Linked DNA regions of Victivallis lenta. The protein of the gene in region 1 binds, or shares a complex with, the protein of each later gene. Links are inferred from orthologs where the notes say so. Each region holds a gene or a part of one and is shown on either strand. Other genes may lie near its edges. The genes, in order: mnmG and mnmE.

Region 1 (11,949 bases):
AGAAATGGGCGAGGAACAGCTTCTCGAGCTCCGCCGGCTCGCCTTCGCGGATTTCGCAGTCGACGGTTTCCCCGAGCTCGCGCAACGGATTGACCGCATGCAGAACGCCGTCGATTTTACGGGTGAACTTCGGATATCCGGCCAGAATCTGGCGGCGGCGTTTCGGCCATTCCCGCCAGAGCGCATCGGCTTCGCGGTCCAGTGCACGGTCGTAAAAAGCGTCGGCGTTCGGGATGCCGCACGCCGACAGAAAAGCGGTCATCCGTTCCCGGCTCAGGATTTCGCGCAGCTCCATGGCCACCCGCCGCATGCGGTAGGCTCGGAACTGCCGGTCCAGAAAACCGGCCCGCCGCACGCCGAGCGCATCGACGAGCACAAAGCTTCGTTTCACTTTGTCGTACAGGATGTTGCCGAGATGAAAATCGGGGTGGAACAGGCCCGATTCAAGAATGTGTTTCAAAAAGGGAGCAAAAAGAGCGAGAAAGGGTTCGGGGTCCGCGCCGCCTCGCACAAACGTTCTCCAATAATACTCCGCCACCGACTCGGAATCCGGCAGTGCCCGAGTGATGAGGCATCCGCCGCGGGACGATTCACCGCAGGCCAGATATTCGACCACAGGGATTCCCTGCGACTCCAGGAGCTTCGCGCTCTTCCACTCGCTGCGGAACCGCGCCGCGCCGCGCCGGTCGCACTTCAGGAAATATCCGCCGGAACGAACCACGCGGCGAACCGGGTTCGCCTTGACCTCCTCGCCGGCCTCAAGCAGCGTCTCGGGGAATTCCCCGAGTTCGGCGCGCACGGCGTCCGAAGCAAAGCTCCAGCGGGACGGATGCGGCGTCATACCGGAACCTCCCCGAGCAGAAAATCGGTTCCGCCGAATTTGCGGATCCGCCGGTCGGCGAGCAGCGGCTGTTTCAGGAACTCTCCGACGCTGCCCGGCGCGTCCGGAATCTCCCAGACGACCAGCGCTCCGGCGGCACGCTCCCGCAGCCGCGGACTGCCGAGAATCTCCCCGAACAGCGCGGCTGACTGCGCATATGGAGGGTCGGCAAAAATGACGCCGGGGGAGGGGATGCGGCCGATATATGCCGCGACATTCCCGGCCGATGCCTGAATGACGTCGAATTCGCACTCGACCCCGGTTCTCCGCACTCGTTCGATGTTCTCCTCGATCACACGGATGTGGCGCGGATCGGATTCGACCAGCACCGCCTTCACGGCTCCGCGGCTCGCCGCCTCAAGCGCCAGCGCACCCGAACCGGCGCAAAGGTCGAGCACGCAGCTGCCGGCCAGCCGCCCGCCGAGACTGTCGAAAAGCGCTTTCCGGGCGCGTCCGGCCGTAGGCCGCACTCCGATGCCGGGCGGCACGTTCAGGACGATGTTGCGCGCGCATCCGCCGATGATCTGCATGATGTTATTCCCATTCGATGGTCCCCGGCGGCTTGCTCGTGATGTCATAGACCACGCGGTTCACGCCGTTGACCTCATTGATGATGCGGGACGAAATCCTTCCGAGCAGGTCATACGGCAGCTGGACCCAGTCGGCGGTCATGCCGTCCGAGCTCTCCACCGCGCGCAGCGCGATCACGTAGTCGTAAGTCCGTTCATCGCCCATGACGCCGACGGTGCGGACCGGCAGAAACACCGCAAAAGTCTGCCAGATGCTGTAATAGAGCCCGGCCTTCTTGATTTCGTCGACGACGATTTCATCCGCATCGCGCAAAATGTCGAGCGTTTCGCGGGTCACCGCGCCGAGGTGGCGCACGGCGAGCCCCGGTCCCGGGAACGGCTGGCGCATGACCACATCCTCCGGCAGCCCGAGCTGGCGGCCGACCTCGCGGACTTCATCCTTGAAGAGACGCGACAGCGGCTCGAGCAGCTTGAATTTCATCTCTTCGGGCAAACCGCCGACGTTGTGGTGGCTCTTGATCATCGCGGCGGGATTTCCGTCGATCGGAACGCTCTCGATCACATCGGGATAGGTGGTCCCCTGCGCAAGAAATTCGGCGTTTTCGATTTTTGCGGAGGCTTCGTCGAATACGGTTACGAACTCATTGCCGATGATCTTGCGCTTTTTCTCCGGCTCGTCGACGCCGGCGAGCTTTGAAAGGAAGCGGTCGGTCGCGTCGACGTAGATGAGCTTCATGTCGAAGTTGCGGCCGAAGAGCTCTCGGACCCGCTCCGCTTCGTTTTTGCGCAGCACGCCGTTGTTGACGAAGATGCAGTTCAGCTGCTTCCCGATCGCCTTGTGGATCAGCGCCGCGGCCACCGACGAATCGACGCCGCCCGACAGGCCGAGGATGACGTTCGACTTGCCGACCGTCGCGCGGATTTCCCGCAGCTGCTGTTCGATGAAGGACTCCATCGTCCAATCCCCCGCGCAGCCGCAGATCCGGCGGCAGAAGTTGCCGATGATGCTTTTCCCCTCCGGCGTGTGAACGACCTCGGGGTGGAATTGAATGCCGTAAAGATTCCGTTCCGGCATATGGACGGCGCAGAATTCGGTGTTGCCGCTCGAGCCGAGTACGCGGAACCCGCCCTCCGGCATCCGTGCGACTTTGTCGCCGTGCGACATCCAGACCTGCGTCTTCGGAGAAACGCCGACGAACAATTCACCGGGCTCCGCGATTTCGAGGATCGCCTTGCCGTATTCGCGCGCTCTGCCGCGGGCGATCTCTCCGCCGAGCGTCTGAATCATGAGCTGCAGCCCGTAACAGATGCCGAGGATCGGAATGCCGAGTTCGAAGATGGCCGGATCGCACTTCGGCGCGTTTTCGGCATAAACACTCGACGGGCCGCCGGACAGGATGATGCCCTGCGGGCGCTCCGCCCGGATGGTTTCGGCCGGCGTGTTGAACGGCATGATCCTGCTGTACACCCGGCATTCACGAATCCGCCGCGCGATCAGCTGACTGTACTGGGAGCCGAAATCGAGGACGATGATCGTTTCACTCATAGAGGTGGCTTCTCCTTTGCAAAGGATGGTTTCCTGATATTATTCCGTTAATATAGCACGAAAAACGGTGCTTTTAAAGGGGAGGGGACTTTCATTTTCGGAGTTTTCGGAGTATAGTTTCCCCGTTGCCAGGAAACGGGAATGAAAAACGATGAAAAAAATCGACCTGCGGCGCTTTGACGCCAATATGAAAACCGCGGAGGTGTGCGCCGGCGGCGGTGTATTCTGGATCGATGCCGACGATTCGCGCTGCCGGCTCGACGGCTTCGCCTTCCGCTCTGCCGGAGAACCGTTCCGGCGCCTGCCGTACAGTCCCGCCCTGCCGGAGGCGGTCAATGCGCTGGCCGGGCACACGGCGGGCGGGATGCTGACGTTCCGTACCGACAGCCGCCGCATCCGGCTCCGGGCGCGGCTCGAAAACCACTGCCGGATGGACCATATGGCGGCGACCGGCTCCGGCGGCTTCGATCTTTATGCGGGGCCGGCCGGACACCGCCGCTTTTCCGGCATTGCCCGGTTCGATCCGGCGGCGGCAGAATACGAAATTCTGCTGCTGGAGCGGGAACAGGGCGGCATGGAGGAGTTCCAGCTGAATTTTCCGCTGTACAGCGGCATCGGTTCATTGGCGGTCGGACTGGACGAAGGCGCCGTGCTTGAGACGCCCGCTCCCTGGAGCAATCCGGCTCCGGTCGTCATTTACGGCTCCTCCATCACACAGGGAGGCTGTGCGTCCCGGCCGGGCAGCGCATTTCCGGCCATGCTGAGCCGGATGCTCGACCGTCCGTTCCTGAACTTCGGCTTCTCCGGAAGCGGCAAAGGCGAACCGGAGGTGATCGCCGCGATCGCGGCGGTGCGAACCCCGGCGCTTTTCGTGCTCGACTATCAGGCCAATGCCGGAAGCGCCGGAATCCGCGATACGCTGGCGGGCGCCATCGACACGCTGCGCGAAACGCATCCGTCTGTTCCGGTACTCATTGTCAGCCGGATCCGCTGGAACCGGGAACGGCTCGTTACCGGCAGCGATTTCCTGCACGACGCCGAGGCGGAAGAGGCGATTGCATATCAGCGGACGGAGGCGGAGCGCCGCCGCGCGGCAGGCGACCGGCTGGTCTTTTTCCTGAACGGGGAATCGCTCACCGGGCCGGATTGGCATGAGTGCACGGTCGACGGAGTGCATCCGACCGACCTGGGTTTTCACCGGATGGCGGAAGGTCTGCTGCCGGTTATCAGCGAATTATTGACATTGACGGGAACACATCATGAATGACATGCTTTACTGCATCAAACTCGTAGACGACTCGGAAAACTTCGACCTGGCGGCCGAAATGCTCGCCGCACTTGAGCTGGAATCGAGCAGCTTTGAGGACAAGGAGAACAAGCGGGTCTGCCACACCATCTACGCGGCCGATCCGGAGACGGCGGCGGAAAACCTCGCACTGGTCACGAACGCCGTGAAAGAGTGGACGCCGCTCGGAGTGCGGATTTCCGCCATCGAACCGTTCGAACTCAAGAAAGAGGACTGGGCGGAAGTCTGGAAAAAATATTTCGACGTCATTCCGGTCTCGGAGACGCTGGTCATCAAGCCGAGCTGGCTTGATGTCCAGCGCAAACCCGGCATGGCGGTCGTTGAGATCGATCCCGGCATGAGCTTCGGAACCGGACAGCATGCAACGACTTACTACTGCCTGAAAACGATCGACCGCCTGGCCGGGAAGCCCGGCGTCAAAAGCATGCTCGACGCCGGCTGCGGCTCCGGCATCCTGACCATTGCGGCGGCGCTGCGCGGCTACGACCCGGTCGATGCCTTCGACAACGATCCTGACGCAGTGCGGATCGCGGCCGAAAACCTCGCGCTGAACCGCATCGGGACGGTCAGTCCGGTCGTCGGCGACGCGGCGGTCTGGCAGGGCAGGGCGGAGCAGTACGATCTCGTATGCGCGAACATTCTCGGCCATCTGCTCGTCGCATTCCGCAACAATATCGTCAGCTGGGTCCGTCCCGGCGGCTATCTGACGCTGGCCGGAATCCTGTCGACCGAGTTCGACGGTGTCGCGGCCGCTTTTATCGAACTCGGTTTCGAGGAACTCGACCGCGAAACATTGCGGGAGTGGACCAGCGGTCTCTTCCGCAAACGCTGAACGGAAGCGTCCGTCAATCCCAAACGGATGCTGCGGCCGCCGCATAAATGCGGTGGCCGTAGTCGTTCGGGTGGTTCACCCCGTTGCCGGTCACATCAAGAAACCGCTTCCCGGCAATCAGCGCATGCCAGAGTTCATTCACCGGAGCGTAGGCCAGGCGGGCGCCGCCATCTTCCGCGATCTGCCGCAGCTTCCGGGCGAAAACCGTATCTTTTCCAGCCGGAGTCAGGTCCCATTCCGGATTGCCGCTCATCTGCGAAACCAGCACGAACTCCATATCCGGATTTTTCGCCAGCCCCGCATCGACGATCCGACTGATATTCCGGCCGAACCCTTCCTCGGAAAGATGGGATAAATCATTCATTCCGTAAGCGATAAACAACAGGGCAGGGGGGAACTCCCGGCAGCACGCCTCAAGATGTTCCACTCCGAAAGCCGAACCGGAACCGGAAACCGCGCCGTTGACCATGCGGCAGGAGGTCCGCCGGGAAAGCCGTTCCGTCACCAATCCGGGCCAGGGGGCCTGTCCGGGCGCAACTCCGACCTTTTCCGTGGAATTCCAGCCGTCCGTGATGCTGTCGCCGATAAAGGCGATATCGAGCAATTTCTTTTCGCACAGACATTTCCTCGTCTTCGGCAACTTCGCCGGATCGGCGGCCGGAATTGCGGGGAAGGGGGCCCGGGTCCGGTAATCGATTGAAACCTGATGCCGTGCAAAGAAATCCGCCCGGTCGAAACAGACCAGCCCGGTCGGGGATCCGGACGCCGAACCGATTGCGTTTGCCCCTTCATCCGGAAACAGGACGGCGCGTTCAGGGGACGGATACAACCTCTCGCGCGTCAGAAACGGCATCGTGGAACCGGGCAGGCGGCGCAGCACACGGCCGCCCTGCTCCAGCCGGAAATCACGTCCTTCCGCATAAACCGCGCCGAGCGTCGGATTGTAAACCGCAGTCACCTCCTCCGCCGGAAACGCCAGAACTGCGCTCTCCGACTCCGTAAACAACACGGTTTCTCCACAAACATCACCGGTTTCTCTGTTCCACAACCAATCGGACAGCATCCTCTTTTTCCTTTCTGAAATTCACCTGCAACTTTAAAGTATACAGCCGATAAAATTCCTGTCAAGCCGCAATCCGTTTTTTCTCAAAAAACAGCAGTCCAAAGAGAGCTTTCTCCGCACAGATATATAACGTCGCATAATGTATGTTATGATAAATTTAAGACAGGGATTTCCGGGGAGGGGGGATCGATCGGAAAGCTGCGGCCGGTCTATCCCTCGCGGCGACCTTCGCAATCCTGCGGGATTTTATTGAATTTCATCGTCATTGATATTGATAATGTCAACCTTTGAACTTATTTTATAGGAATATCGTTTTTGACGGAGAATTCATTGCTGTTATATGAAAGAATATGATGTTGTTGTGATCGGCGGCGGTCATGCCGGGTGCGAAGCCGCTTTCGCCGCCGCGCGGGTGGGGGCGGATGTCCTGCTGATCACGCTGAATATGGACCATATCGCCCAGATGAGCTGCAATCCTGCTGTCGGCGGCATCGCCAAGGGGCAGGTCGTGCGCGAAATCGATGCAATGGGCGGTGCTCAGGGCTTAGTCACCGATGCCGCGTCAATCCAGTTCCGCATGCTGAACCGGACCAAGGGGCCGGCGGTCTGGTCGCCGCGTTCCCAGTGCGATAAAGTCGTCTACCAGCGCGCCATGAAGCTGCTGCTTGAGGAGACGCCGAATCTCGATATCCTTCAGGCCGAAGTGACCGGATTCCTGGTCGAAAACGGCCGAATCACCGGCGTAGAAAACCAGTTTGGAGACCGGATTCCATGCCGGGCGGTCGTCGTTACAACCGGTACGTTCCTGAACGGCAAACTGCATTACGGAATGCGTAATTTCCCGGGAGGGCGGGCAGGCGATTTCCCGTCCAACGCGCTTTCGACCGCGCTTTCCGGACAGCTCGGGCTCCGGATCGGACGCCTCAAAACCGGGACTCCGCCCCGCATCCTGGCGAAAACCATCGATTTTTCCCGCATGAAGCTCCAGGAGGCGGAGGGGCAGGAAGAGGAATTCTGCTGCTGGAGCAGAGAACAGCTCCCCCCCCTTCCCCATGCGCGCCGTCACGACATGCCGTGTCATCAGGTCTATTCTACCGAAGAAACCGCGCAGATCGTTCGCGACAATATTCAGTTTTCCCCGATGTATCAGGGAGTGATCAAGGGAATCGGCACACGTTACTGCCCGTCGTTCGAAGACAAGGTCGTTCGTTTTCCGCAGCACCCGGTCCATCTGCTTTATCTCGAGCCGGAGGGCGCCGACACCCGCGAATACTATATCAACGGCATCTCGACCAGTCTGCCGGTCGAAGTGCAGCGGGCCATGGTCCGGTCGATCCCGGGGATGGAACGGGCGGTCATCTCCCGGTATGCATATGCGATCGAATATGACTTTCTGTATCCGGATCAGCTCGAGCGGTCGCTGCGCGTCAAATCTTACCGGAATTTATTCAGCGCCGGACAGATCAACGGCACCAGCGGCTACGAAGAGGCTGCGGGCCAGGGACTTGTGGCCGGCCTCAACGCTTCCCGCCTCGCCGCGGGCAAAACGCCGGTCGAACTCGGACGCGACAAGAGCTACATCGGCGTTATGATCGACGACCTCTGCACCAAGGAGATTGTCGAACCCTATCGGCTTTTTACAAGCCGCGCCGAATACCGGCTGCATCTCCGGCAGGACAACGCGGATCTGCGCCTGTCGGAACAGGCGCATGAACTCGGCCTGCTCCCGGAAAAAAAATACCGGGAGTTCGAAGCGTACCGCCGGGAGCTCGAGCGGGTGCTGGCCGTCTGCCGCACGACGAAATCCTCCGGCAAGCCGCTGCTGGTTCATCTGAAGGATCTCCCGGACGGAATCTCCCGGGAGGAGGGCATGGCCCGCCTCCCCTTCCCCGCCGGGCTGCTGCCCGCGATTCCGGAGGGGCGTACCGGACGCCGGGTCTGGAACGAACTTCTGGTTGAAGCGCGCTACGACGGCTATCTGCAGCGCGAAGCGGCCGAGATCGGCCGAATGCGGAAACTCGAGGTGCTGAGTATTCCGGAAGACTTCGATTACAGCATCGTTCGCGGCCTGGCCGGCGAAGCGCGCCAGAAGCTCGAGCGGGTTCGTCCGACCACCCTGGCCCAGGCCGGACGGATCGACGGAGTGACACCGGCCGATATCGCGCTGTTGCAGGTGTCAATCGTCCGCCGGAGCCGCGAGGAGTCCGCCGGATGAGCCGCCCTGCCGCCACAGCCTGGAGCCGGCTGCGCCGAAGCCCGTCGGCCATGATCTCGCTCGGAGTCGTGCTGCTCTATGTTTTTGCAGCCGTCGGAACCGAAGTTTACGCAGCCTGGTGCGAGTCGAATCATGTGATCCCGGTCTACCAGCAGCCGGACGATACGGCGCGTTACGCTCCCCCCTCCCCCGAACACTGGCTCGGAACCGATTATCAGGGGCGCGACGTGCTGCTCCGGGCGATCGCCGGCAGCGCCACAGCAGTCAAAGTCGGCGTTATCGCCAGCCTGATCGCCGCCGTCATCGGCGTTGCGCTCGGTGCGGCGGCGGGGTTTTACGGCGGGAAATTCGATGACGCCGTGGTCTGGGCATACAGCACCTTCGCGTCGATGCCGACGCTGCTTTTCATTCTGGCCTTCGCGCTTCTCGTTTCGCGCAATTTCCTGTCGCCCGGAATGATGCATGCGGCGGAGCTGCTCGGCTCCGTGCTGCGGGCCGAACCCGGAATGCTCGCCGTCTACCTTGCGATCGGCATCACCGGCTGGATTACGCTGTGCCGGGTCGTGCGGGCCGAAACGATGCGGCTCAAAACCATGCCGTTCGTATCGGCGGCGCGGGTGGCGGGTGTCGGCAGCGCGGTCATTATCCGCCGTCATATTCTGCCGAACGTGTTCCATCTGGTCATCATCTACTTTACGCTTTCGTTCGCCGGCGCGATCATGCTGGAGGTCATTGTCAGCTATCTCGGATTCGGCGTGCAGAGTGCGCCGAGCTGGGGCGTCATGATTTCGGACGGACAGGAGCGGCTCTGGCGCGGCATCTGGTGGGAGATTGCCGCCGCGACCGGCTTCATGTTCGTCCTCGTGCTGGCGCTGAACGTTCTCGGCGACTCGCTGCGGGATGCGCTCGACCCCCGCCAGAGAACCTTGTGAGAGAAAGGATTTTTATGATGAAGACCTTCGAAGAGCTTTGCGAAATTGCCCGCAGAACCCTGAAGCCGCGCCGGCTTTCCCGAAGTTCCTCTGCCGGAGAAGTTGCGGCAGCCCTGCTGACCGATGGTGGAAACGTCTACACCGGGGTCTGCATCGACACGCCGTGCTCGATGGGATTCTGCGCTGAACATGCGGCGGCCGCCGCGATGGTGACGGCAGGAGAAAACCGGATCGTCCGCCTCGTCGCCGTATTTTCGAACGGCACGCCGGGGGCGCCGTGCGGACGCTGCCGCGAATTTCTCTGCCAGCTGCACGATGAAAACCGGCGATGCGAGGTCCTGCTTGACGGCGGCAGAATCGTCACACTCGGAGACCTGCTTCCGCACAACTGGAATTAGCTCCGATGTATGTCATGCACGAGTGGAGCCGATCAGCGCACGGAGACGGGGCGGAAGCCGCTCAGATGCTCCGCTTCGATGCCGTCCACCCGGAGATGGATGGCGACCGGCTCCCCGTTGCGGAAAAGCGCGGCATAGACCGGTCTGCGGTCCGCGGCGGGAACGAGCTTCGGGGCGGCCAGCCCCTTCAGAGCCTCTTCCGCCGGGAGAGAGGCTGACGGAGGGGAAGCCGCGAACTCGATTCGGATTTCCGCTTCCGGCGAAACCGCCCCCCTGCCCCGCAGCAGCAGAAAACACGGACGATTCCGCAGGTGTGCCTCAAGGTGCGCTTCGCCGATTTCAATCGCCAGCCGGCTTTTTTCGGCCGGAAAATTCTCCGGATAGACGATCTCCCAGCACTGCATCAGAGTGTCGTCCTCCGGGACGGCCGGCAGCGGCTTCAGGATCAGGTGCGGCAGCATCGGCCTGGCCGTTGCCGTTGAAGCCGGGCGCGGGCGGGCCGCCGGCTTCGCATTGACAGCCACGAGGCAGACCGGCGCTGCAAGGAGCGCCGCAATCAGCAAAGCCGCGACGGTTTCGAACCGTCTTTTGCCGCTGCGGGGCCGGACGGCGGCGGTCATGCTCCTGATCCGGCGCGACAGTTCACGCGGAGACTCGGCCAATCCCAGCGTCACCGCCGGGACCTGCGTTCCGGCTGAGGCGAAACGCAGCAGCAGATTGCCGTACTCGCACACTGCCTGCGGATGCCGTTCGAGGACCTTCCGGTCACACTCAAGTTCGCAGCAGCTGCGAAACCGCCGCCGGGCGATCAGCATGAACGGGTTGTACCAGATCAGCGCCCACAGAAAAAGGGCGCCCAGATTCAGGAGCGGGTCTCCGGCCCGGCTGTGATGATATTCGTGTTCGAGTAGCAGACCGAGCTCCTTGTCCGGCAAAGGGCGCAGCGCCTCCACCGGCAGGAGCAATTTGCGGCGGAATCCGCCGAACAGCGTCGGGCCGAGTCCGGGACGGCTCGAATCGAGCAGCACCACCGGAGTGCGAAGCGCGCCGTTCCGCATCAGGATTGCGCGCCAGGAGTCGAGCACCCGCCGGTCTGTAACCGGCGGCAGTCGGCGGATCACTCTTCGGCAGCGCAGATAGCGCCACAGCAAAAGCAGAAGCGCCGGAATCGGCAGGAACGCGATGATGCCGAGTTCCACATTCCGGCGGTGCTGCTGGAACCGGCGCCATGCGGCCCGGATGAGGGAGCGCGGCCGTTCTCCGGCCGGAGCGATTCCGGGCTGTCCCGCTCCGGCGGTTCGTGCCGACGGCCTTGCCGGCGCCGTTGCCGCGCCGGCCGTCCGGAGCGAAGAGAGATCAAGTTTGAGCGGCAATGCCGAAAAATTCATCTGCGGAACCAGCAGGAGCAGGATGCACCCGGCCCAGAGCAATCGGCGCAGCCCGGCGGAAAGCCGATGCCGCAGCAGGGACTCCGCGCCGAGCAGAAACAGCACGGCAAGCGCGCCGCGCAGAAGCGTTGCACAGAAATAGAGCTCAAACGTGGTCATGGGCGTTTTCCCTCTTTACTCCGGCTGCTGTTCATCCTGTGCGGCCGCCTTTTCATCGAGCAGCCGCCGCAGCTCCTCAAGTTCGCCGGGGCGGAATGACTCGTTCCGCACAAGGCAGGTCAGAAAGTTTCCGGCCAGGCCGTCGAACAGCCGGTCGATCACCGAGCGGCTGACGGTATACTGGTATTCGTCCCGACGGATCGCCGCCGAATAGAGAAACGACTTTCCCTGCGACTGGCGCTTCACGGCTTTTTTGCGGAGCAGCCGCAGCAGCAGGGTCTTGATGGTCGGCTCCCCCCACTGCGTCCGCATCTGCAGCCGGTCGACCAGCTGGCGCGAGGTGAGCGGGGACTCGACCCAGAGTTCTTTCAGGAGCTCCAGCTCCGCATCGGATATATTCATCTTTTTCATTGTATCATACCATAACCGTCCGGCGGCCCGTTGTCAAATTCATTTCAGATCTTTATAATTGAACATCAGCGTCGCCAGCAGCAGGAAGCCGACGGTGTAAAGCGAGAGCGTCGACAGATTGACCAGCAGCTTGTTGACCGGCAGCGGCGAGAGCCAGAGCAGGAACGAATTGTTCATGACCTCCGAAAGCAGATAGGGCCGGATGCTCTCGCTGAACGGCAGCGCGGCGATTACGTAGGAGACGAAGTAGAACGAGATAACCGTCACGGTCGCCGCGCTCATCCGGTTG
Region 2 (11,917 bases), on another replicon or contig:
CCAGACCCTGCCGATTCCCTCCGCCGCTGCCGCGGGCTCCTTCACCTTCAGCAGCGCCCCGCCCGACGGAGTCCAGGCGACCTTCGCCGGAGGCGTGTCCGTCCCCGGCCGCCACTCGCGCACCACGCCGGACTCCGCCGCTGCCGCGTTCCAACCGCCCCAGCAGAGCACTCCCGCCAGGGCGCCGTACAACCACACCTTCATATGCTTCGGACCTCTCCGCTCAACGGTCATTCATTTTCGGGCTGTCCGGCCACTGGAACACATACTTGTGCGACAGCGTGCCCCAGCTTTGACCCGACCGGATCGTTCCGGTATGGCCGTCCATGAAAAGCGTGTTCGCCAGCCCGTTGTGGCGGTAGATCTGCGGATAGCGCGCATTGGTAACGCCGGCCATCTCCGACCCGAGGTGAAAGATGTCTCTGCCGTCCATCACATAGGCGGTGACCGACGGGCGGCGCATCCGGGTCACCGGCAGCGGATTGTACTGCTGTGAACCGCCGGTCCACGCCTGATTGCAGACGCCTGCGGTCGTCGCGATGCAGGCATACGAAACCCAGGTCGGCTTATCGTTTATCCGATAATTCATTTTATCGCTGCGCGTGTCTCCGAGATTTTCGGTGAAACTGCCGCCGCCTTTGGTCTCACTGTTGTACCCTTCGACCGGAGTGGCGCCGGGACAGGAGAAAATTTTCGCGCCGGCCCCATACAGGTGTGCGAGGCGCATGTACCAGTGCGTCACCGGTTTGCCGTTCGCCGACATGACGTACTGTCCGATCGGCCAGTAATCCTTGTGGTCGGAGGAGTAAAACTGGCTCGACGCCCCGATCTGCTTCAAATTCGCAAGACAGTTCGCACTTTTGGCCCGCGCCCGCGCCTGGTTCAGCGCCGGCAGCAGCATCGAAGCGAGGATCGCGATGATTGCGATCACAACCAGGAGCTCGATCAGAGTAAACGACTTTCTCATATCCGTTTTCCTTTCTTATTGGAGTCGGCACCAGCCGAAAAGTTCCGTATCCTTGCCGCCTTCGATTCCGCCGAAATGCTCCATGAGCCGGAGCCGCTTGCCGGAGTCGTTGTCGTTCACGAGAAGCGCCATCCGGAAAAGCTCGCCCGGCTGCGTCCCGATTTTCAGGAACGCGAGCGGAATCTCGAAGCGGTAATGCGTCACGCCCTCCTCCCGGGTGATCTCTAGCGGAATCGCGGCGGCTCCGATCTTCGCCGGGTCCGGCGAATGGTGGCACCAGGCGATCGGCCTGCCGTCCGGTCCGCCGGAGACGGTCAGCTCGGAGTGTTCCCCCCTCCGGTTCGCAAAGCCGAGCTGGATCGAATCATTGCGCCAGTTCATCGCGCCGCTCATCGGCACGGAGTGATCCTGATCGCGCACGTCGGCCTCGAACACGAGGCGGTCCGCCCGGCGACCGACCCGGATTTCCGCCGACAGGTCGTCTTTGCCGGCCCAGCGCGGCGTAGTCGGATCAAACACCAGTTCGGTCAGTTTCGATTCGTCATCGAGCCGGATCGGCCGCGCCGCATCGACCGCGCCGACCGGCTGCGCGATGAAAGCCCGCAGAACCAGGTCTCCCCGATAGAGCAGCCGTCCCTTCGCGGCCGCCAGCTCCAGCGAAACCGGCAGCCGCAGCACGCCCGGTTCCGCATCGGCGCCGACCGCCAGCTTCAGCGCAAGCTTTTTACGTTCGCCCGGCGCGGCGGAGCCCGAAAGCGTTTCGTCCCCCTGTCTGAGCGTAAATTTGACCGTCTCGCGGTACGGATTGCGGAACTCGAGTTCGAGCGGACGCGTCTCTCCCGGCAGCCGGACCGCGTTCTCCGCCGTTTTCACCAGTTCGCCGACCGCCGAGACGGCCCCCTTCTTCGCCCGCAGATAGAACGGCAGCGGTTTCGTATTCACAAAGACGATGCCGTTTACCGGAGCGAGCACCTCGACGTTGCCGAAGATGTCGATGAGCCGGACCGGAACCTCGCTCCTGAGACAGAAACTGAACTCCGCCTTCTCCTGTTTCGGCCATGCGGCGTACACCTCTTCCTCTCCGGTCGTAAAGCGGTAGCTTTCGAGCCGCGAATCGAGCTCCGGAGCCGCCGCCGGAACCGTGTTCGCCAGCTGCCGGATCAGCTCGTTGTAAGCGACGAACGACGGCTTCGGCTGGTTGTCGACGGTCACGAGACCGAAAGAGTCGTCGGCATTGATGTATTTGTCCCAGTAGTCCTGCAGCATGAACCAGACGTAGAACTCCATGCCGACGGAGCGGGAGTACGCGAGCTTCTGAACCAGGATGCGGGCCTGGTTGTAAAACAGCTCCGGCTGGTTCTGGTACGAGCGGTAGCCGGTCTCGGTGTTCGCGAACGGTTTCTTCAGCTTCTTCTCCGCAAGCATGTCCCGCAGCCGCTGTGTGAAGCGTTTGTAGTCGCGCGTGCCGTCATGGGCGTGGTAGAGCGCAATGTCGTAGAAGTCGGAATTGACCTGGTACGCCTGCTCCAGAAATCCCGGCGCCGCATTCGGGTGCGGCCCGATCACGTTGCCGCCGGTCCCGATCCTGACCGACGGGTTGATCTGTTTGAAGATCGGGTAGAGCTGCCGCATCGACTCCATATACTCCGGCACATTGATGCCGCGGCTCAGGTTCGGCTCGTTGAACCACTCGAAGTATTTGACGGCCGGGATGCTTTTCGTGAACTCCGCGACATGGCGGATGTGCTCGCGGAACAGTTCCGGATTCCGGCCCGACGGCCAGAGCGCCCCCGCCGGCTTCGGATCTTTCCCCTTCGTCCAGTTCGGGATGCCGCCCGCGTAATCGAGGCAGATGTCGAGCCCCGCATCGACATGCGGCTGCCAGAGCCGCCGGTAGCCGTCGAAGCCGATGGATTCACCGCGCGCGCCTTCGACACCGTGCCCGAGCAGGCCGCCGCGGATCATATCGACGCCGAGCAGTTTCATCCACTCCGCATGGAGCTTCGCCTCGTACGGAGCGGTGTTGACCTCCTGGTCCTCGACGCCGAACCACATCGGGATTTTGTTGAACCTGCCGTTGTTCGGCGTAAAAACGCCGAGCCAGCCGCGAACCGTATGCGAAACGTGTCCGTTCGAGGCGGTCACTTCGACGCAGTAGCCGCCGAACCGGCGGAACGGGTCGAGCCGGAACGAGACGCGCCCGAAACCGCCCGCGCCGACCGAAGCTTTCGCGCGGCGGCTCTGCACGAGCTTCCGTTCCGGATCGTACACCTTGAGCTCAAGCGAAGCGTCGATCCGTTCGTTCCGGGCGTTCCGGAGCCGGTAGCTCAGCAACACGGGCTCCCCGGCCGGACGGTTGAGCGCCGTGTAATCCGGGCGGACCTCAAGCTGCTTGGCCGGATTCGACATATCCGCAATGTAAAAGAAATCGTCGAGCAGAATCCGGCTCTTCGCGGGTTTGTCGTTGCGGTAGAAAATCGTGCGCAGCGCGATCGGGAACCCGATCTTCTCATAGCCCGGCAGCGTTTCCGCATTCAGGTCGAGCCGGTAATCCTTCCAGCCGCGCCCTTCGATCCGGACGGGAACGGTCGTGAACGTGCGGTCGAAACGGTCGACGAACGCAAAGCGGACCTCGCCCGCATTCCCCTCCGGGTCCGCAGAAAAGAGCAGCGCAGCCGGCACGGCCGGCATCTTGAAGATGCTGTTCTTGCCGAACCGGGCCTCCCCGCGCGGCGCGACCGTGTCGAAATGCATCGCGCCTGCCCAGCCGTCCTCACGGCGCGGGTCCGGAACCGAACCGAAGCTGAAACTGAACGGATGCGCCGCCCCCGGACGCGCGCCCGGGCCATAGCCGCCGAGCCAGCTTGAGATGTCGGCGAAATCGTCGAGCGGTATTCTGCCGAGGTTCTTTTCGTCGATCACCGGGCGTTCCACCGCATAGAACGGGGTCATGTCCGCCAGTTCGGACCACGGCTTCCTGTCGGCCGGGCCGATCTTCTCGGCCATCTTCCAGCCGGACGCGTCGAATTCCGGCAGCGTCCACCCCTCCGGCGCTTCGGCGGAGGAACGGATGTTCCCGTTGCTGGCCAGCGGGATGACCGTGCCGTCCTTCAGCAGAATCTCCCCGCGGAACAGCACGCCGGCCGGCGGCAGGCCGTTGTAGACTTCGAACGAAATCACATTCTTCCCGGCCTTCAGCAGCGGCGCGAGGTTGTGCCGTTTCGCGTGCCAGCTCTGGAATTTCTGAAGCTGCGTACCGTTCACCCGGATGATGCCGCGGTCGTCGCAGGCGAAAAAGACCGGGGCGCTCTGCACTTCTCCGGGAAGCTCCAGCTCGACCCGGAAAAAGCGTGTGCTCCGGTCGAGCGGCTTCGCCTCGTGCCAGTACCAGAAGGAGGGCGGCGCCCCGGCCGCCGCGGCGGAGAGTGCGGCCAGGCACGACGCCGCCGCGAGCAGAAGATGCAGAATCGATCTTGACATGACAGAACCTTTCAGGGTTGATGATGCTTCGCTTACCGCTCCGGGAGCCGGTTCTCCCGGCCGGAGCGGACCGGCCGGACCGGTGCAAACGATTCGCGCAGGATGATCTCCTCCTGCACATACGCCTTCAGCACGGTCGGACCGTCATTCAGATTCGCCAGGATGATCTCGGCCGCCTTCTGTCCGATTTTCGCCATCGGAATCGAAACCGACGCGAGCGGCGGCGTCAGGTATTCGAGAAAACGGCTGTCGTTCCAGCCGACCACCGACACCTGCTCCGGCACCCGGATTTTCCGGGCCGCCAGCACCCGCAGCAGACGGCAGGCGATCCGGTCGTCGGAGCCGAGAACAAGAGTGAAATCATATTCCCTCCCGGAAAAAACCTTGTCGACCGCTTCAAACGAAAGATCTTCGGCGGTAATGACTTCACAATTCTTTTCGATCCCGGCCTCCTCGGCCGCGGCCCGAAAGCCCCTGACCCGCTCCGCCAGCCCGATGCAGTCGAATCGGAAGGTCAGGAACGCGATCCGCCGATGCCCCTGCCGGATGCACTCGCCGGTCAGGTTGTAGGCGCTCTGAAAGTCGTGCCCCTTCACGAATGAAATCAGTTCATGGTCGGTCTCCTCGAGCGAAACCACCGGAATCCCGGCCTCGATGCTCTCGACGAAATGGCTCTCCTCGGCCGAAGCGGGCTGGACGATGATGCCGTCGATCTTGCGCTGCATCAGGTTCCGGAAGATCTTGCGCTCCTTCTCAAGATCGCCCTCCGTATTGCAGAGGATGACGTTGTACGACTCCCCGAGCCCGTTTTCGACCGCCCGGACGACGCCGAACCAGAAGTCGTTGTCGATGTTGTGCACGACGATCGCCACGTTGTTCGTGCGCCGCAGCCGGAAATTCCGCGCCTGTTCGTTCCGGGTGAAACCGCGCCGCGCCGCGAATTCCGTGATCCGCAGCCGCGTCTTCTCCGCCACCCTCCGGTCCCCGTTCAGCGCCAGCGAAACCGTCGCAGGCGACACTTTCAGCTCTTCGGCTATATCGTATATGGTCATTTTCATTCCCTGTTTTAATCGATTTAAAAAGAAAACCAAATCGATTTAATTTTATTTTAATCGATTTAAATATATTATACCAAAATCCGGTTGAAATGTCAATAGGCCGGCGGAAAAAAACGGCGATTTTATGCCATCCGGCCGAAAAGCAGCGGTTTCCGGAGACCGGAACAGGGCTTTCCGGCACGACGGGAGGGCCCTAGCGGACCGGGACTCGGAAGCCGCGCCGGCGCCGCGTCCGGATACATCCGCATTCCTATGCCGCCCGTTTCGCCGGGCAGCATTGATTTTAGCACTACTTATGCTATATTGTCTTCATATGAACACATTCGACAACATCGCAGCTCCGGCCACCGGAATCGGGGGGGCCGTTTCGATCATCCGCATCTCGGGCCCGGATGCGCTGGCCATCGGCCGCCGGGTCTGGCGCGGCAGGCGCGAGCTCGGGCCCGAAAGCAGGCGCGAACTGCTGCTCGGCCGGGTCGGCATCGACTCCGCCCTCGCCGTTTTCATGCCGGGCCCGGCCAGCTACACCGGCGACGACGTGGTCGAACTCCACTGCCACGGCGGCCAGTCGGCGGCCGACCAGGCGCTGCGGAGCGTCTTCGCGGCGGGCTGCCGTCTTGCGGAGCCGGGGGAATTCACCTTCCGCGCCTTCGTGAACGGCAAGCTCGACCTCGCCCAGGCCGAAGCGGTCAACGACGTGATTTCCGCCGGGAGCGACCTGGCGCTCAGAATTGCCGAAAAACAGCTCGACGGCGTCCTTTCCCGCCGGCTCGAAGCGGCCTACGACGAACTCAACGCGCTCCGGGCCGAATGCGAATCGCACCTCGACTTCCCGGATGAAGAGCTGGCGTGGGAGCCGGATGTTCCCGCACGGCTCGAAGCGCTCACCGCTCAACTCCGCGAACTCTACGACACACGCGACATCGGCGGCGCGTTGCGCGACGGCGTCTCCGTCGTTCTCGCCGGGCGCCCGAATGCCGGCAAGTCGAGCCTGCTGAACCGGCTGCTCGGTTACGAGCGCGCCATCGTGACGCCGATTCCGGGAACCACCCGCGACACGGTCGAAGCGCAGACGGTCATCTGCAATCTGCCGGTGCGCATCACCGACACCGCGGGGCTGCGCGAAAGCGCCGACCCGATCGAGCAGATGGGCGTCGAACGCAGCCGCAAATCGATCGCGGCCGCGTCGGTCACCTTCTGGCTGCTCGATGCGTCGGGCGGCGAACTCGAAGCCGAGCTTGCCGAAATGGAGAGGGCCGATGCGGTGAACCGCATCGCGGTCTGGAACAAAATCGATCTCGTGCCGGAACGCGCGCTGCCGGAGCTCCCCTGCCCCGCCGTGCGGATTTCCGCACGGACCGGAGCCGGACTCGACGAGCTGCGCGAAGCGTTCGCCGTCATGGTCGCGAAGTCGCCTCGTCCGGCCGTCCCCGAAGTCGCCGTCAACGCCCGCGCGGCCCGGCTTCTCGCCGAAGCGCTCGAGCTGCTGCCCGAAGCGACGGCGCGTTTCCGCGAGGAGGAGTACGAGCTCGCCGCCATCGGCATCCGCACGGCGATGAACCGGGTCGGAGAGATCACCGGCAAGACCGTCGAGCCGGACATCCTCGACAATATTTTCAGCCGCTTCTGCATAGGGAAATAATTTTTTCATGGAAAAGAAACCGCGCAATCTCCGGAAGATCATTCTGAAAAGCCTGCTCTGGGCCGTCTGCGGCCTCGCGCTGCTGCTGATCGCCGCGACCGCAGGCGGAATCATCTACTGGAACTGGTATCTGCCGGACTACATCAATGACCGGCTCCTCCCGCCGGTCCGCGAGCAGCTCGGCCTGGACGAAATGGAGCTCAGGATCCGCCGGATCGGCCTCTCCGGGCTCGATCTTGAGACCTTCACCCTGACCGGCGCGGACGGGCGGACGCTTGCGATCGATTCGATCCGGGCTGACTATACCCCGCACCTGCCCTTCCGCACGCCGCGCGCGCTCGATATCACGAACCTGACGCTGGCGGGCGGCGACATCCGGGCCTCCGTGAAAGACGGCAGACTCGCCATCTCCGGATTCGAGCTTGATCGTGTGCTCGAACGCGTGGCGGCCCTCAGTGCTCCCGCCCCCGCCCCGGACGACGAAGCGGCACGGGAGGCCGCGGTCGTGCTGGAAAAAATCACGCTCCGGGATATCCGCCTCCACCTCGACCTTGAGGGGCGGCTGATCGTCATCCCGGTCAAAGCCGTCGTCACCTCCGAGAACAATGAATGGAAAAACATCCGCGCCGACCTGACGCTGACGCCGCGCGGACAACGGATCGGCGCCCTCGTCGAATACGATTCCGTCGCTTCGACGGTCAAACTCACGGGCGACGCGAAGCTGCAGCTCGAAGCGCTTTCCGACCTGACCGGCGTGAAGGCCGGCGGCAGCGCCGCGCTCCGCTACGACCTCTCGGCCGGCTTTGCGGGCGGCGACCTGAACGCGGTCGGCACGTTCGATGCGACGCTTGAACTCGGGGACCGAAGCGGGCTGCCGGTCGTGTTCCGCTGCCCGGTCGAACTGCACCAGAACCTGAACCTGCGGTACCGGACGGCCGCCCGGGAACTGCACGCCATTCTCGACGGCGAAATGGCGCCGACCGCGATCGCATTCGACCAGGAGGCGATCCGGGCCGAAACCGGGGAAAAGGTCCGCTGGAAATTCGTCCTGTCGAGCACTCCCGCCGACGGGCTCCGTTTTGCGGAGGCCGGCCTCTCGACCGGCCGCGTCCGCTTCGACGCCCACGGCTTCACATTGAATGCGCCGCAGCTCCGCTTCGAACGGCTGAACGACCATTACACGATCACCGGCTCCGGCATGACGGTCTCGAATCCGGAGCTGAAGCTCGAGGCGGCGGGAATCAACCTGCTGATTCCGCTGCTGCCGACTGAGCAGCTGCCCGCCACGCTGAATGCCGGGTCGATCCGCATGGACAAACGCGAGCTCGGCGCTCTGCGCAGCAGCTTCCACATCAAGGGCAGCGGCATGCGGATGAAGGGCGATTTCGAGAACAAGCTCATTCCGGGCGCCCGGATCGACTTCCGGGGGGAAGTCATGCCGCGTCCCGGCCAGATGCCGGACATGCTGTTCGAGATGAACGTGCCGCCCTGGTCGCCGAAGTCGCCGGTCAAACTTGCCGAAATCAATCCGGCCTTCGGGGATGCAACCGCAAACGGCATCGTCTCGCTGGGCGGCGCGGCCCGGCTCGAGGCGGGGAAACTGACCACCGGCGTCCAGCTGCTGCTCGAGAACGGCAGTTTTCAATGGCCGGAATTGAAACTCGACGCCGAAAACATCCGGCTCGACCTGCGCTTCAACGACCTGCTCGGCATGAACACGCCGGGCGGCCAGAGTTTCCGGATCGGCCGCCTCCGCTGCGGCGACCTCGATTTCGGCAATGCGACCATTCTCTTCGATATCGCCTCGAAGGAACAGGCTAATATCGAACGCGCCAGCGTCGAATGGTGCGGCGGGACCGTCATGGTCCACTCGATCCGGCTGAATCCCTCCAACCTCGACCGGTTCGCGGTCAACACCGAGCTTTACTGCGAAAACCTGTCGCTGGCCGAACTCGTGAGCCAGCTCGGACTCAGCAACGCGAGCGGAGACGGCGCGCTTTTCGGGAAAATCCCGGTCCGCTTCAGCTCCCAGCGCGGCATTCTGATCGAATCGAGCTATCTGTACAGCCGTCCCGGCGGCAGCAATACGATCAAACTCGCCGATCCCGAAAAGATCGCGGGGGGCATGGCCGACGCGGCGCTGCGCCAGTCCCAGCTCGATTTTGCGCTTGAGGCGCTCCGCGACTTCACTTACAGCTGGGCGAAACTGAACTTCACGACGGAAAAGGAGAACCTCGTTCTCTCGCTCCAGTTCGACGGGCGGCCGAACCAGCCGCTGCCGTTCGCCTACGACGAAAATTCCGGCCAGCTCCGCCGCGACCCGGCCGGAAAAGCCGTGTTCGAAGGCATTCAGCTCAACATCAACACGCGGCTGCCGCTCAACCGGCTGCTGCAGCTCAACGATAAATTCAAGCAGTTCAAGAAAAACAAACCCGAAGAGAAACCCAAAGCGGCTCCCGCAGCCGCTCCAAAGGAGGCAAAGAAATGAAGTACGCGAAAACGATTCTCCCGGCTGCCGCCGTCACTGCGGCGATCCTGGCCGGCTGCACCCCGACCATCAAAACCGAAAATGAGGTGACCATCAAACCGATCCAGATCACGCTCGACGTGAATCTGAAAGTCGATCAGGAGCTGAATCAGGCGCTTTCGACCGACAAACCGAATGTGAAGGCCGACCCGAACAGCAGCGACGTGCGCGAACGCCGCCGTTCGCGCCGCGACCAGATCAAGGCGTGGAAGAGCGCGCAGCTGATCGGCGAAAACAACAAGGGGCTCCTCGAAGCGCGCACGGCCGACGGCAGCCTCAGCGACTCGGTCAAAAAGGTGGTTGACGCCGAGAACGCCGACCGCCGGCTCGTCTTCCAGGCCATCGCCGGCAAACAGAACATCCCGGTCGAGTCGGTCGCGCAGCGCATGGGAGCCCGCATGGCCGAACGTTCCGCCGAAGGGACCTGGGTCCAGGACGGCGCCGGAAAATGGACGGTCAAAGCCGGGAAATGAAACGGCGATGAGCCGCTTCGAGTGCGATCTGTATCCGGAACAGCGCTTCCGCTGTCTCTGCTGCAGCTTCGGCTGCTGCGACCGTTTTGAAATTCCGGTGAGCCCGGAGGAGGCGCGCGCCATCGACGCGCTCCATATCCCCGGCGCGCCGTCTTTCGACGACTGCTTCCGGCCCGGCATCATGAATGCCGGGCTGGTAATCGCCAAGGATGCACAGCACCACTGCGTCTTCGCCGACGGGCGGCTCTGCGCGATCCACAAGCATCACGGCTTCGCGGCCAAACCGCTGGCGTGCCGGATTTTTCCGCTCAATATCCAGTCGTGGGCGGACGGGCGCATATCGGCCGAGCTGCGCTTCATCTGTCCGTCAGCCGGTTCCGCCGACGGAAAACGCACCGGCGACATGCTCGATGAAATCGCGATCTATTCGCGGCAGCTCGCCGGACTCGGCGGCAGAAACGACTGCATCTACTCGCACGCGAACCCGGCCCCCCTCGCCGCGGTCCGCAGCGTTCACGGCGCCTTCCGCGCCCTGCTGCACGAGGAAGAGAAGCCGCTCGCCTTCCGGCTCTACGCCGCGGCGCGCATCCTCGACTTCCATGCCCGTCCCGACATGGCCGGGGCGGTCCGGACCGCCGGTGAAAGCTTCCGCAGCGACCTGCGGGAGTTCGTCGGGAAAGCGGCGAAGGAACTCGAAAATGAGCTCGCCTCCGGGCGGTGCGATGCGCTGATCCGCGCCGAATTCCGCAACCTGATCTGCGCCTACCTGCGCGACGACGATCCGTTCGACCGCTCCGCCGCCAAACGGCTCCGCCGCGGCTGGCGCCATTTCCGCGCCTACTCCGGTTTCGGCCTCATGTCGGAGCTGAACGCCGAAGCGCCGAATTGTTCCATGCGCGGACTGCCGGAGGCGGCGCACGGACTCTCCTGCGAGCCGGCCGCGCTCGACCCCTTCCGCCAGTTTTTCTATGGGAAACTCGATTCGATGCATTTCTGCGGCAGCCGCATCCACAACTTCGACTACGAAACCGGGTTCGCCCATCTGCTGCTGTCGGTTCCCGTCGCCTTCACCCTCGCCTCGGCCTATGCGCTGGCGGCCGGAAAAGACGTCATCGGCCGCGAAGCCATGCAGCGCACCATCCGTCTGCTCGACCTGACCTTCGGCCGGTCGCCCTTCTTCCGCATGCGGGTCGCCCGCCGCTGGATCCGCCATCTCGCCCGGCCCGGCCGCTATGCCGGGCTGCTGAACACACTGCCGTCTCTGTCCTCTTAGAATATCGCGGAATCAGACCAGTTCAAAGCGGTAGGGAATCGAGTCGAGGAACATTTTCCCGTAGTGTTTTGAGATCACGCGGCGGTCGAGCACGACCACGATGCCGCGGTCGTTCCGGCTGCGGATCAGCCGCCCGACGCCCTGACGGAATTTCAGAACCGCTTCGGGCAGGCTGTAGGCGGCGAACGAGTTCTGCCCTTCACGCTCAAGCCGCTCCATGCGGGCCGCGATCAGCGGATGGCTCGGAACCGCGAACGGCAGCCGGGTCACGATCACGTTCGACAGCGACTCGCCCGGAACATCCACGCCGGTCCAGAAGCTGTCGGTGCCGAACAGCACGGAGTCGGTATCCTCCTTGAACTCGCGCAGCAGCCCGGAACGGGTCATATTCTCCCCCTGGACCAGCAGCTGCCACCCTTTGCCGCGGAAATATTCGCGCAGGTCGTCCGCCGTCCGGCGCAGCGAGGCATAGCTCGTGAACAGCACGAACGCCTTGC

What was found.
Region 2: the proteins of mnmG (region 1) and mnmE are in contact, whole or in part, in a solved structure (PDB 9HIP), measured with the Escherichia coli proteins. The link is inferred for Victivallis lenta from one-to-one orthologs.

What each region holds. Positions count from the first base shown.
Region 1 is NZ_VUNS01000019.1:53,562-65,510, reverse strand. The notes cover bases 5,984-8,934. They hold mnmG (tRNA uridine-5-carboxymethylaminomethyl(34) synthesis enzyme MnmG), read left to right. Parts: upstream 5,984-6,497; coding sequence 6,498-8,372; downstream 8,373-8,934. Other genes in these bases: FYJ85_RS15645 (ABC transporter permease), read left to right, coding at 8,369-8,934; FYJ85_RS15655 (GDSL-type esterase/lipase family protein), read right to left, coding at 5,984-6,103. Outside these bases: FYJ85_RS15680 (hypothetical protein), read right to left, coding at 1-841; FYJ85_RS15675 (RsmD family RNA methyltransferase), read right to left, coding at 838-1,410; guaA (glutamine-hydrolyzing GMP synthase), read right to left, coding at 1,415-2,956; FYJ85_RS15665 (SGNH/GDSL hydrolase family protein), read left to right, coding at 3,108-4,223; FYJ85_RS15660 (50S ribosomal protein L11 methyltransferase), read left to right, coding at 4,216-5,094; more of FYJ85_RS15655, read right to left, coding at 5,108-5,983; more of FYJ85_RS15645, read left to right, coding at 8,935-9,304; FYJ85_RS15640 (cytidine deaminase family protein), read left to right, coding at 9,319-9,702; FYJ85_RS15635 (M56 family metallopeptidase), read right to left, coding at 9,735-11,249; FYJ85_RS15630 (BlaI/MecI/CopY family transcriptional regulator), read right to left, coding at 11,265-11,660; FYJ85_RS15625 (ABC transporter permease subunit), read right to left, coding at 11,700-11,949. UniProt on the Escherichia coli protein: NAD-binding protein involved in the addition of a carboxymethylaminomethyl (cmnm) group at the wobble position (U34) of certain tRNAs, forming tRNA-cmnm(5)s(2)U34.
Region 2 is NZ_VUNS01000002.1:87,726-99,642, forward strand. Bases 5,064-7,982 are described here. They hold mnmE (tRNA uridine-5-carboxymethylaminomethyl(34) synthesis GTPase MnmE), read left to right. Parts: upstream 5,064-5,818; coding sequence 5,819-7,147; downstream 7,148-7,982. Other genes in these bases: FYJ85_RS02385 (LacI family DNA-binding transcriptional regulator), read right to left, coding at 5,064-5,499; FYJ85_RS02395 (intermembrane phospholipid transport protein YdbH family protein), read left to right, coding at 7,155-7,982. Outside these bases: FYJ85_RS02370 (beta-galactosidase), read right to left, coding at 1-204; FYJ85_RS02375 (type II secretion system protein), read right to left, coding at 224-967; FYJ85_RS02380 (hypothetical protein), read right to left, coding at 983-4,447; more of FYJ85_RS02385, read right to left, coding at 4,480-5,063; more of FYJ85_RS02395, read left to right, coding at 7,983-9,635; FYJ85_RS22920 (YdbL family probable chaperone protein), read left to right, coding at 9,632-10,147; FYJ85_RS02405 (YkgJ family cysteine cluster protein), read left to right, coding at 10,155-11,420; FYJ85_RS02410 (ATP-dependent DNA helicase), read right to left, coding at 11,433-11,917. UniProt on the Escherichia coli protein: Exhibits a very high intrinsic GTPase hydrolysis rate. Involved in the addition of a carboxymethylaminomethyl (cmnm) group at the wobble position (U34) of certain tRNAs, forming tRNA-cmnm(5)s(2)U34.